2 regions of the Cupriavidus sp. 10L43_2 genome follow, and region 2 is predicted to be linked to the other one. Evidence: predicted binding sites of a transcription regulator. Region 2 holds the regulator's gene; the other holds the start of a gene.
The links. Region 2 encodes LexA, which represses DNA repair genes until DNA is damaged. Its sites were predicted from a motif close to ACTGTATNNNNATACAGT; they were not measured.
Positions count from the first base shown of each region.

Region 1: AC1DEL_RS02605 (CppA family protein) is a predicted target of LexA. The motif match lies at 3,401-3,418, and genes of this name have one in related genera.

Region 1 covers NZ_JBFTJE010000002.1:58,986-64,902, forward strand. The annotation lists gene AC1DEL_RS02590 (malate/lactate/ureidoglycolate dehydrogenase) at 1-54, opposite strand, end outside; gene AC1DEL_RS02595 (Bug family tripartite tricarboxylate transporter substrate binding protein) at 58-1,053, opposite strand; gene AC1DEL_RS02600 (thiamine pyrophosphate-binding protein) at 1,333-3,012, shown strand; gene AC1DEL_RS02605 (CppA family protein) at 3,040-3,357, opposite strand; gene AC1DEL_RS02610 (RNA polymerase sigma-70 factor) at 3,527-4,414, shown strand; gene AC1DEL_RS02615 (porin) at 4,605-5,711, opposite strand; gene AC1DEL_RS02620 (ABC transporter substrate-binding protein) at 5,881-5,917, opposite strand, start outside.
Region 2 covers NZ_JBFTJE010000006.1:3,681-9,597, forward strand. The annotation lists gene rplI (50S ribosomal protein L9) at 1-363, opposite strand, end outside; gene rpsR (30S ribosomal protein S18) at 394-672, opposite strand; gene priB (primosomal replication protein N) at 676-975, opposite strand; gene rpsF (30S ribosomal protein S6) at 1,053-1,427, opposite strand; gene AC1DEL_RS10540 (asparaginase) at 1,555-2,598, opposite strand; gene lexA (transcriptional repressor LexA) at 2,790-3,446, shown strand; gene AC1DEL_RS10550 (hypothetical protein) at 3,567-3,740, shown strand; gene AC1DEL_RS10555 (hypothetical protein) at 3,954-4,691, opposite strand; gene AC1DEL_RS10560 (hypothetical protein) at 4,935-5,917, shown strand, end outside.

The sequences.
Region 1 (5,917 bases), on a different contig from region 2:
CAGGTCCACGACCCAGCGATGCAGGCCGGCGGTCGGAATACGGTGTTCTGCCATGCGTTACTCCAGGTGGATGTTGGCGACCTTGATCAGGTTGGCCCACTTGGCCACCTCGCTCTTCTGGAACTTGCCGAGTTCGGCCGGGCCGGCGCCAGACGGCTCCACGCCCATGCCCACCAGCTTCGCCTTGACGTCCGGCTGGTGGATGATCTTGCCGATCTCGGTGGCCAGCTTGTTGACGATGGGCATCGGCGTGCCGGCCGGCGCGAAGATCGCCTGCCACGAGACGATTTCATAGCCCGGCAGGCCCGATTCGGCCATGGTCGGCACATCGGGCAGCTCGGCGGCGCGCTTGGCGCCGGTGGTGGCCAGCGCGCGGAACTTGCCGGACTGCACCATCGGCATGGCGGCCACGCTGTTCTCGAAGACGATATCGACCTGATTGCCGAGCAGCGCCTGTACCGCCTGGCTGCTGCCCTTATAGGGCACGTGGGTCATCTTCAGGCCGGCCATGTTGGCGAACAGTTCGGCCGCCAGATGCTGGGAGGTGCCGTTGCCGGACGAGCCGAAGTTGATCGACCCCGGTTTGGCCTTGGCCGCTGCCATCACGTCCTGCACCGACTTGTACGGGCTGTTCACGTTCACCACCAGCACATTGGGCAGTGTGCCGATCAGCGCCACCGGCTGGAAGTTCTTGACCGGGTCGTACGGCATCTTGGGGTACAGGCTCACGTTGATGGCGTGCGAGCTGATGGTGCCGCCGAGCAGCGTGTAGCCGTCCGGCGCGGCCTTGGACACGTAGTCCGAACCGATATTGCCGCCGGCGCCGGCGCGGTTTTCCACCACCACCGACTGGCCGAGCACCTGCGACAGCCGCTGGCCGATCAGTCGGCCGAGCAGGTCCGTGGTGCCGCCCGCCGCGAATGGCACGACGTAGTTGATCGGCTTGCTGGGGTACTGGTCGGCGGACTGGGCTTGCGCCAGTGGGGCCGCCGCCATGCATCCAAGGCAAAGCACGGCCAGGGCCGGCCGCATCAATCGATGAGGGAAGGACATTGCATGGTCTCCTGTTTTCGCGAGCATTGTTATGGGACGGCCGGGATGGCCGTCAGGTGTCGCGGGCGGGCGCGCTGTCATGGCAGCATCGCCTCGGTAGCCAATCTACACGGGCGCGAGGCGGGCTGCCTTGCATAAAACGCATAACAGAAATGCACGATAGACCCCGCGGCGGCGCCCGTCAAACGGAAAAATCGCTGTCATCGCCGCCTGCTTCGGGTCTGGCGCCTGCTTGGCTCCACCTTGGCGCCGCCTCCGATCCTGTCCATACTTTTCGTCATGACCGCTCAAACCCCATCCTCCCAAGCCCGCACCGGCGGCCGTGTCCTCGTGGACCAACTGCGCCTGCATGGCACGGAGCGCATCTTCTGCGTGCCCGGCGAGAGCTTCCTGGACGTGCTGGACGCGCTGCACGACCAGCCGGCCATCGACCTCGTCGTCACCAAGCACGAAGGCGCCGCCGCCAACATGGCCGAGGCGGACGGCAAGCTGACCGGCCGCCCCGGCATCTGCTTCGTCACCCGGGGGCCGGGCGCCACCCACGCCAGCATCGGCGTGCATATCGCCCAGCAGGACTCCACGCCGATGATCCTGTTCGTGGGGCAGATCTCCCGCGCCCACAAGGGCCGGGAGGCGTTCCAGGAGGTGGATTACGCGGCAGTGTTCGGCACGATGGCCAAGTGGGCGGCCGAGATCGACGATCCGGCCCGGATTCCCGAGATGGTGGCGCGCGCCTTCCAGGTGGCCACGTCCGGCCGGCCCGGCCCGGTGGTGCTGGCGCTGCCCGAAGACGTGCTCGACGATCTGGTGGACTGCGCCGATGCCGAGCCGTACCGCACCGTGGCGGCCGCCCCGCGCGCCGAGGATGCCCGGGCGCTGGCCGCCGCGCTGGCCGAGGCCCGCCAGCCGCTGGTGATCGCCGGCGGCGCCGGCTGGACCGACGCGGCAGTGCGTGACTTCGCCGCCTTCGTCAAGGCATGGAACCTGCCCGTGGCCTGCGCCTTCCGCCGGCAGGACGTGATCGATAACCGCGACCCGCACTACATCGGCCATCTGAGCCTGGGCGTGAGCCCCAAGCTGGCCGAGCGGGTGCGCACGGCCGACCTGATCGTGGCGGTCGGCACCCGGCTGGGCGACATCGCCACCGATGGCTACACGCTGCTGGAAGTCCCGCGCCCGAAGCAAAAGCTGGTGCATATCCATGCCGATAGCGGCGAGCTGGGCCGCGTCTACCAGTCGGCACTGCCGATCCATTCGGGCGTGGTGCCTGCGGCAGCCATGCTGGCCGCGCTGCCGGCGCCGGCTTCTATCGGATGGAAGGACTGGACCAGCGGCGCCCGGGCCGAGCACGAGGCCTTCGTCACGCCGCCCAAGCCCCATGCGGAACTGACGGGGGTGGATATGGCTGCCGCGATGTCGCACCTGAACGCGGTGCTGCCCGAAGACGCCATCCTCAGCAACGGCGCCGGCAATTACACGGTCTGGCTGCACCGCTTTTATGCCTACAAGCGTCCGCGCACGGAACTGGCGCCCACCTGCGGCGCGATGGGTTACGGCCTGCCGGCCGCGATTGCCGCGAAGCTGCGCGCGCCCGAGAAGACCGTGGTCTGCCTGGCTGGCGACGGTTGCTTCCTGATGTATCCGCAGGAGATCGCCACGGCCGCCGCGCATGGCGCCAACCTGATCGTGATCCTGGTGAACAACCGCATGTACGGCACCATCCGCATGCATCAGGAGAAGCGCTACCCGGGCCGTCAGAGCGGCACGACCATCGCCAACCCTGATTTCGTGGCGATGGCGCGCGCCTGCGGCGCATGGGCGGAGCGGGTGGAGAAGACAGAGGACTTTGCGGCGGCGTTCGAACGCGCCCGCAACGCCGGCCAGCCGGCCGTGCTGGAGCTGATGACCGATCCGCTCCAGATCACGCCCGCAATGCGCGTGACCGAACTGCCGGCCTGAGCCCGGATCAGACGCTGCCTAGGCGATCTAGAACAGCGCCGCTTGTGGCCGGGCCTCGTGCCCGGCTTTCTCATGGCCGGACGTCGGGCGGGCCAGGATCTCGCGGATCTGCTCCAGATACCGCTCGCCCACCGCGCGATGGCTCTTGCGAGCCTCATCCGCCAGCGCGCGGCGCGACGGCGCCCGAATCCCGATCAGGCGGCAAATCGTTGAAAGATAAGGCTTTTTGTCGTCGACGGTGGCCCGGCGCGCGGCCGACAGCAGGGCCGCATCGCCAATGCGCCCCCGCAGCCAGACCAGCACCTGGCGGTCATATTCGTTCTGCACACGGATCAGGTGGATCAGGTGTTCCATTCCGCACTCCGATATACTGTTCATTCATACAGTTACTGTAAATATATACAGTGCATCGGAATTTTCAAGGTGTGCGTCGGAAAATGCTTGAAAGTTCTTGCGCTGGGCCGGCACGCGTGGCCACCATGGCGGTCTGCCAGCCGCCTTTTCGCATCGAATCATGGACGACACCACCGCCACCTTCCACAAGCTGCGCCCGCGCCTGCACGGGATTGCCTACCGGATGCTCGGCGCCGTGGCCGAGGCCGAGGACGTCGTACAGGACGCCTGGCTGCGCTGGCACACGGCTGACCAGACGGAAATCGAAAATGCCGAAGCCTGGCTGGTCTCGGTAACCACCCGCATCGCCATCGACCGCCTGCGCGCCGCCAAGATCCAGCGCGAGCACTACACCGGGATCTGGCTGCCCGAGCCGCTGATCACGGACAGCCCGGACAACCCCGAGGCCATCAAGGAGCGCGCCGACGACATCTCCGTCGCCTTCCTCCTCCTGCTGGAGCGCCTGACGCCCGAGGCCCGCGCCGCCTTTCTGCTGCGCGAGGTTTTCGACAACGACTACGACGAGGTGGCGCGCGTGATCGGCAAGAGCGAGGCCAGCTGCCGCCAGCTGGTCAGCCGGGCAAAAACCCAGCTACGCGACGACCGGCCGCGCTTCGCGGTGTCCCCGGACACCCATCGGCACATGGTCCAGGCGTTCGCCCAGGCGATGCAGGGCGGCGACTTCGCCGGCATCCAGGCGCTGCTGGCCAACGACGCCACCCTGGCCGGCGACGGCGGCGGCAGGGTCCAGACCTTCCCCAAGCCGCTCGAAGGCGCACGGCGCATCGCGCAACTGTTCTACGCCACGCGCCTCAGATTCCCCGGCGAGGGCCTCCGGGTGCGGCTGGTGCTGCTCAATGGCGAATGGGCGCTGCTGCGCTACTTCGACGGCGCGCTGGAGTCCGCGCAGACCTTTGTGGTCGAAGGCGACCGCATCGCCCGCATCCACGTGCAACGCAACCCGGACAAACTGGCGCGGATTGCGGCGTATTTTGGCGGAGAGGCGTAGGGAAGGGGCGGCCGCTGTGAGTTGGTGCGCCGTGATCGCAGTCATGTCCAGGTACGGGCTTGTCCCGGCTGCACCGGCATAACGCCCGGCGGGCGTTTTCTGCGGCCTGATCCAAAAAAGAGCCCGCCAAGGCGGGCCCAAAGACGAAGGGAAAGTCTCCGTCAAGTGGATTTCAGCGTGGCCGCTGCGCTCAGAAGCGGTGGCGGATGCCGACGATGGCGCCGAACTGGTTCTGGCCGGCGCCCACCTGTTCGGTTGTGGCCGTCAGGGTGCTGGCGCTGCGGTTCAGCGACGGGCCGAAGCCGGACAGGCCCATGGCCGAGCCGTCCCGGTTCTGGGCGTAGGCGACGATGGTGTACAGGTCGGTGCGCTTGGAGAACGCGTACGTGCCAGACAGCACGAAGCTGTACGGGTCGCCGCCGCTGTTGCGCACGTCGGTGTAGTAGGCCGCGCCAGTCAGCGTGATGGCCGGCGTGACCTGGTAGTTCGCGCCGATCCAGTACAGGTTGGTGCGCAGCGAGCTGCTGGCGAAGTCGCCGTAGTACCAGCGATAGCCGGCGAAGGCACGGGCCCGGCCGAAGTCGTAGCTGGCGCCGAGGGTGGCGCGGCGCTCGCGGTTGTCGTCCGTGGCGACGGTGCTGCCGCGCACTTCGTCGTACACCACGCGGGCGGACAGCGGGCCGGCCGTGTAGCCGACGCTGGCGCTGAAGTTGCGGCCGGCCTTGTAGTCGCCCGGCACCTCGCCGCCGGCGCTGCTGTCGTAGCCGGTGCTGTAGAACAGACCGTAGTACAGCGCGCCGGTCTGGCCGGTGAACTTCACCGAGTTATCGGCGCGGCCGGACATCCACTTGTCGTGCATCAGCACCGAGTAGCGCGTGGCGATGGCCATCGGGTCATAGGCCAGCGAGAAGTCGTACAGCACGGTCTGATGGCGGCCCAGCGACAGCGTGCCGTACTGGTTCTGCAGGCCGACGAACGCCTGACGGCCGAACATGCGGCCGCCCTGGTTGGCGCTGCCGGTGTCGAGGTCGAAGCCGTTTTCCAGCGTGAAGACGGCCTTCAGGCCGCCGCCCAGGTCCTCGGCGCCGCGCAGGCCCCAGCGGGAGGTGGAGAGGTTGCCGGCGGACATCCGCACGACGTTGTTGCTGCCGCCGGTGGCCGCGTTCGGCACGTGGGTCAGGAATTCCACGCCAGCGTCGACGACGCCGTAGAGCGTGATGCTGCCCTGGGCGTGGGCAGCAGCGGGCAGGGCAGGGAGGATGGCCAGCGTGGCCAGGCAGGCGAGACGGGTCTTCATGCGTTCGTGATCCTTGTTATGGTCGCCGCCCGCGCACCCCGTAAGGGCTCGGGCGTGCCGGCGGCGACTGCAATGTAACGAGGGATCAGGAACGGGAGAAGCGCGTCTGGGCTGACAGACTGTCCCGGGATTTGAACAATTGGGGCGTCAAGCGCCCCTCAGCGCTCCGTCAGCGGCTGCCCTTGAGCAACGGACATTGCGACTTC
Region 2 (5,917 bases):
CAGCGGGCCGTTCGGCAGACGCACTTGGGCCTTCTCGACCTTGAAGCCTTGGGTTTCCAGGGCTTCGGCGATGTCGGCGTTGGTCACCGAACCGAACAGTCGGCCGTCCACACCCGACTTCTGGGTGATCTGGACGGTCAGGCCGTTCAGCTTCTCGCCTTCGCCTTGAGCGGCGGCCAGCTTAGCGGCAGCGGCCTTTTCCAGCTCGGCGCGCTTCACTTCGAACTCGGCGATCGCGGTTTGCGTGGCGCGACGCGCCTTCTTCGACGGGATCAGGAAGTTACGAGCGTAACCGTCCTTCACGCGAACGATGTCGCCCAGGTTGCCCAGGTTGATGACTTTTTCCAGCAGAATGACTTGCATCGTGTATTTCTCCTTGCGGTCCTGGGACTATCAGTTCTTGTGCAGGTCGGTGTACGGCATCAGCGCCAGGAAGCGGGCGCGCTTGATGGCCGTATCCAGCTGACGCTGATAGTGAGCCTTGGTACCGGTCAGACGAGCCGGCGTGATCTTGCCGTTATCGCCGATGAAGTCCTTCAGGGTGTCCAGATCCTTGTAGTCGATCTGTTCCACGCCAGCCACGGTGAAGCGGCAGAAGCGCTTGCGCTTGAACAGCGGGTTCTGTTGCTGGAAGCGCTTCTTGTTCTTGTTGTCACGTTTGACGAATGCCATGATTCAATCCTTTACGAATGCTTTACATCCAGTGATGTGAAAGACGAGTGCCTTGCTGTTGCGGTGCCTGCGGGTGAGGAATCCTTCGCAGTCGAGCAGCGTGCCGAGCGGTAACCGCTCCAGACGCTGGCCGACGGGACCGATCCCCATCGCCGCGATGGCGAATTCCACCTGCCGGGGCGTTTCCGCCTCCATGACCTCGCCGGCATGCTGCAGGATGCAGTTGACGACGGGCACACCGGCCGGGGTGTAGCGCAGCGCATCGCGCTCCGCGAGGGTGGCGGTCAGCCTTAACTGGTTCACCGCTGTGCTCCCCCGCTCTCGCTACCTGGCCTGCCGTGGCGGATTTCGCCTGCCACGACCGGCACCGCAGACTGCATTCAGGCAGCCTGGCCTTCCGTGGTCGTTTGCGCGGCCTTGCGGGCTTCTTCGCGCTGCACTTCCTTCATCATCGGCGAAGGAGCGGTCTCGGCCTTCTTGGTCTGCACGATCAGGTGACGCAGCACGGCGTCATTGAACTTGAAGGCGTGCTCGAGTTCGGCCAGGGTTTCCTTGCCGCATTCGATGTTCAGGCAAACGTAGTGAGCCTTGGCCAGCTTCTGGATCATGTAGGCCATCTGACGGCGGCCCCAGTCTTCCACGCGGTGAACCTGGCCGTTTTGCGACGTGACGAGCTGCTTGTAACGCTCGATCATCGCCGGCACTTGTTCGCTTTGGTCCGGATGGACGATAAATACGATTTCGTAATGACGCATTGACGCTCCTTTTGGATGTAGCCACCCGGGCGCCATGTCCGGTGTAGCAAGGTTGAATAGCCCGCGAGTATAGCCCGGTTCCGGGCCAGCACGCAAGCCGGCATCCCGGCAGGACGCTGGGAATCTCTCAGTATTGTCGGAAAACAGCCTGCAGGCGAGCCGGATCGGTGCCAAGCGACGCATCCGCCGCCAGCGCCACCAGCAGCAGCACGCGCGCCTTGTACGGATTGAGATTGCCGGCGGAGGCGAATTCGCCCGAGGCCAGGCGCGGGCGTGCCGGCCCCGCCACATGGCCGGCGCCCGTGCGGGAGCTTCGCACCACGGCCACGCCTCGCGCAGCTGCATCGGCGAGCGCGTCGCCCAGCGTCTCATGAACCGAGCCATTGCCGGTGGCCGCCACCACGAACCCCTTTACGCCGGCCGAGACCATCGCATCCACGGCCACCCTGCCCGGCTGGGCATAGCTCGCCACGATTTCGACAAGTGGCCACGCCGTAGGCACGGGCAGCGCTGGCGCGTCGCCGGGGGCGAACGCGCGTCCAAAGCGCACGTAGGCATCCTGCACGAAACCAATTGGCCCGCCCGCCGGCGACGTGAACGCATTGACCGCCGAGGTATGGGCCTTGGCGACATCGCGGGCCGCATGAATTTCCTGGTTCAGGACCACGAGCACGCCCTGCCCGCGCGCATCCGGGCTTGCCGCCACGCGCACTGCGTCGAGCAAATTCAGCGGACCATCGGCCGAGAGCGACGTGGACGGGCGCATTGCCGCGGTCAGCACCACCGGCACCGCGCTCCGCTGCGTCAGGTGCAGGAACATCGCCGTTTCTTCAAGCGTGTCCGTGCCGTGGGTAATCACCACGCCCACCACATCGGGCTGCGCGACCCAATGCGCCACCCGTGCGGCAAGCGTCGCCCACAGGCTGAAGGCCATGTCCTTGCTGTCGATCTGGGCCACCTGCTCCGTCTCCACACGGGCCACCTCGCCCAGCGCAGGCACGGCCTGGATCAGCGACGAGACCGGCACGGTGGCCGCGCGGTACTGCGCACTGCTGGCGGGGCTGGCGGACGAGCCTGCGATGGTGCCGCCGGTGGCGAGCACGACGATGCGGGGCAATGACGTAGACATATAGCGAGAAAATCGAGCGAGTGAGCGGGTGGTGCAGGCGATTGTAACTGTGGCACGCCGAGGGCCGCCGCTCTCGCAAACCCGTGTCGCCGGGCGCACTGGAGTCCGCCTGGTGTCGCGCATGCCCCACATCGCCACTGCAAATTGTGCTTGCACTTCACTCGATACTGTATAAAATCACAGCATACTGTTTAAACATACAGTGCTTCGGCACCACGAGAGACCGGCGACCCATGGCGACCCTGACACCCCGGCAACAGCAGATCTTCGACCTGATCCGCAACACGATCCGGCACACCGGCATTCCGCCGACCCGTGCCGAGATCGCGTCCGAATTCGGTTTCTCCTCGCCCAACTCTGCCGAGGAACACCTGCGAGCGCTGGCCCGCAAGGGCGTGATCGAGCTGACGCCAGGCGCGTCGCGCGGCATCCGCCTCAAGGTGGCACGTAGCGATTCGGAGATGACGGACCAGTTCTCGCTGCCGATGGCCGGCGTGATGCAGCTAACGCTGCCGCTCGTGGGCCGCGTGGCCGCAGGCAGCCCGATCCTTGCCGCAGAGCACATCGACCGTCAGTACCAGGTAGACGCCTCGGTATTTGATGATCGACCTGATTACCTGCTGCGCGTGCGGGGCCTGAGCATGCGCGATGCCGGCATCCTCGACGGCGACCTGCTCGCCGTCAGGAAAGCCAGCGAAGCCGCCAACGGCAAGATCGTCGTCGCGCGGATCGGCGACGATGTGACCGTCAAACGCCTGAAGCGGCGCGGCGACATGATCGAGCTGATCGCCGAAAACCCGGATTTCGAGAATATCGTGGTGCAGGCCGGCCGCGAGGAATTTTCGCTGGAAGGCATCGCCGTCGGGCTAATCCGCTCCTCGGGCTTCTGACTTCCGAGACCGGACGGGCGGCCGCCTGTCCTGGTCCCCAGTTTCGCATTGCCAACGCCGCCCCGTTCTCTCCGGACGACGGGCGTGGACTCCTGCTGTCGCAAACTTCGAGGTGCCGCCATGCTGCCAGTCAATCACACCGCTTCCCGCCGCCCGGTCAAGCCCGTGCCGTTCCGCCAAACCAAGGGCGTGCGCGTCTACCAGGGCGCCCAGCGTCGTACGATGGTCGGCAGCATGGCTGCAATCTGCCGGATGCTGGAACTTGCGGATATGCCCGACAAACTGGACGCATGAACCGCTAGCGGCGGATCCGCGTCGCCCAAATCATTATAACTAGTGCAGTTGCGAGCCCACCACGTGAAATTAAGAGAACGTTTAATTCATCGTGAAAGGTGCTTTACACTCGATGGCGCGCATCCGTAGTACTGGCGCATTGGCGCCGATGCGCGAAACCGGAACTTGTCGACCCCGCCGAGTGCCGGTTTTTTTTCGCCCTCCCCGGCTGGATCAGGTACCAGGATACATGCCAGTCATGTTCTTGCGCAGACGGTCCCACAGCATACGCACGCCCCGCACGGTCCCGCTCAGACCCGCCGAGTAGCCAGGGTCGTAGTAGTGAATCAGCAACGACCGGCGCTCGCCAACTTCCACATCAAGGTTGGCATGCTGGAGCACAAAGCCGTTGAAGACATAGACGCTGCCCGGCTCCACCGGCACGCGGTTGCAGCGGCCACGGCGCAGATCCCGTAGCGTCAGCCATTTTCTGATGTGAAACGGCAGATTGCGCTGAATGCCATGACGAAGCTTGCAAAAAACATTGGCCACAGTGGATACCGCCAGCCGTGGCGGGTGATAAACCAGCAGATCACCGTTGCAAACGCCATCGGGGGCGAGCTTCAGCGGAATCAGCAGCGTCAGCAGATGCGAATCGTAGTGGCGGCAATGGCTCTCGTTGCGCGTAGACGTGCTGGCACAACGAATCACGTGGAACGCTTCCCAACGCAGCGACTTCTTCAGGAGCGTGGTGGCCATGGCCCGAGTCTCGGCGCACACCGTCTCCTCGAGCTTGCGGAAGGCTTCATTGCGACGTAGTAACTCAGCCATTGCGAATGGCTCGGCACGCTCGGGCTGTTCGCCGAAGGATCGATCGATAGCCGCGTTAATGGCAGCCAAGGTCGGCATCGGAATCACACTGGAAAATGCCGCCAGTGCTACATCAGGGTTGAATCGAATTCGCTCCGCCACGGCATGACCTCGCGCTTCGTATAGGTGATTTGCCTAGATGATATGGATTAGACCATTTGGCCCGCCGTGAAGCGTAGCGAAAATCATTCTCGAAAACTTGTCACTATGTGGGCTGTCGCACATGATCCGGGAACAAAGCCCAGTGCATCCACGCCCCCGACGGTTTTCCGGCACATGGGCCGATCAACGATTATTCTTTGGGTGAAGGATCGACGGACACTGGCTGACGATATAAGGGACGCAATGAGGACAAGCCTGGCGGCATGGCTCCTGGTCATCGCCGCACTGATTTCGGGGCCGGGGGTTGCTGCTGAGTTCGGTAGCAAGGGTGGCCCCGAGCCCGCCAATATCGATCAGATTACCGACCTACTTCGCGAAGAGCCCTACGACCTGGAGCTACTGATCAGCTTTGGGACATCGAAGGGCGGATCGGCTGGCCATATCGCCCTGGGCGTCCGTGACGACACGCTCGGCGACGACATTGTCTACTCGGCAAATTTCTACGCCGACCGCACGCCCAAGCACGAGAATGATTTTTACACCGCCAATCTGATGGCGGGCATCCCAAAGAAGGAATATCTGTTCAAGACGGCCTCCTCCATCGCGGAAACGACGATGTTTGGCCTCGACTATGGCGAGATCTACAAGCGGTCGGTGATCGGTGTGCGGGTCTACGGCGTGCCCACGCAGGAAAAACAGTCGCTGGTCGATTACTTCCGCCGCATCAACGACGATTACCATCGGCGGGCAACGGACACCGAATATCACAGCGGCACAATCCAATACGATTATTTGCGCCTGAACTGCGCCAAGACCATCGGCGCCGCCTTCAAGTACGGCGCCGGCTACAAAAATTTGACGATAAAGAGCCCCAAAGTCCTATCCGGGCGACGCGTGGTGGCCGCCGCGACCGCGAATATTCCCACGGAGATGGCGATGAAGCTGATCAAGGAATGGGGCAAGCGCGGATACGGTATGGACGTAGTGCTGTACAAGAAGTACGGCAGCTCCACCTATGTGGAACCTCGCGAAGAGGAGAAGGTGGCATTCAAGGACCTGCCCAACCGCTTCCCCTCCGTCCTGTCGCTCGATTTCCGCAGGGAGCAAGGGGCCTATCGCGACTTCGACAATCTCTACGCCATGTACCTGTTCTACAACCTGGGCCGGTTCAGCGTGCGCGTGAATGAGCAGACGCGGTTGCTGGAGGTCGAGAAGGACAAGGAGCC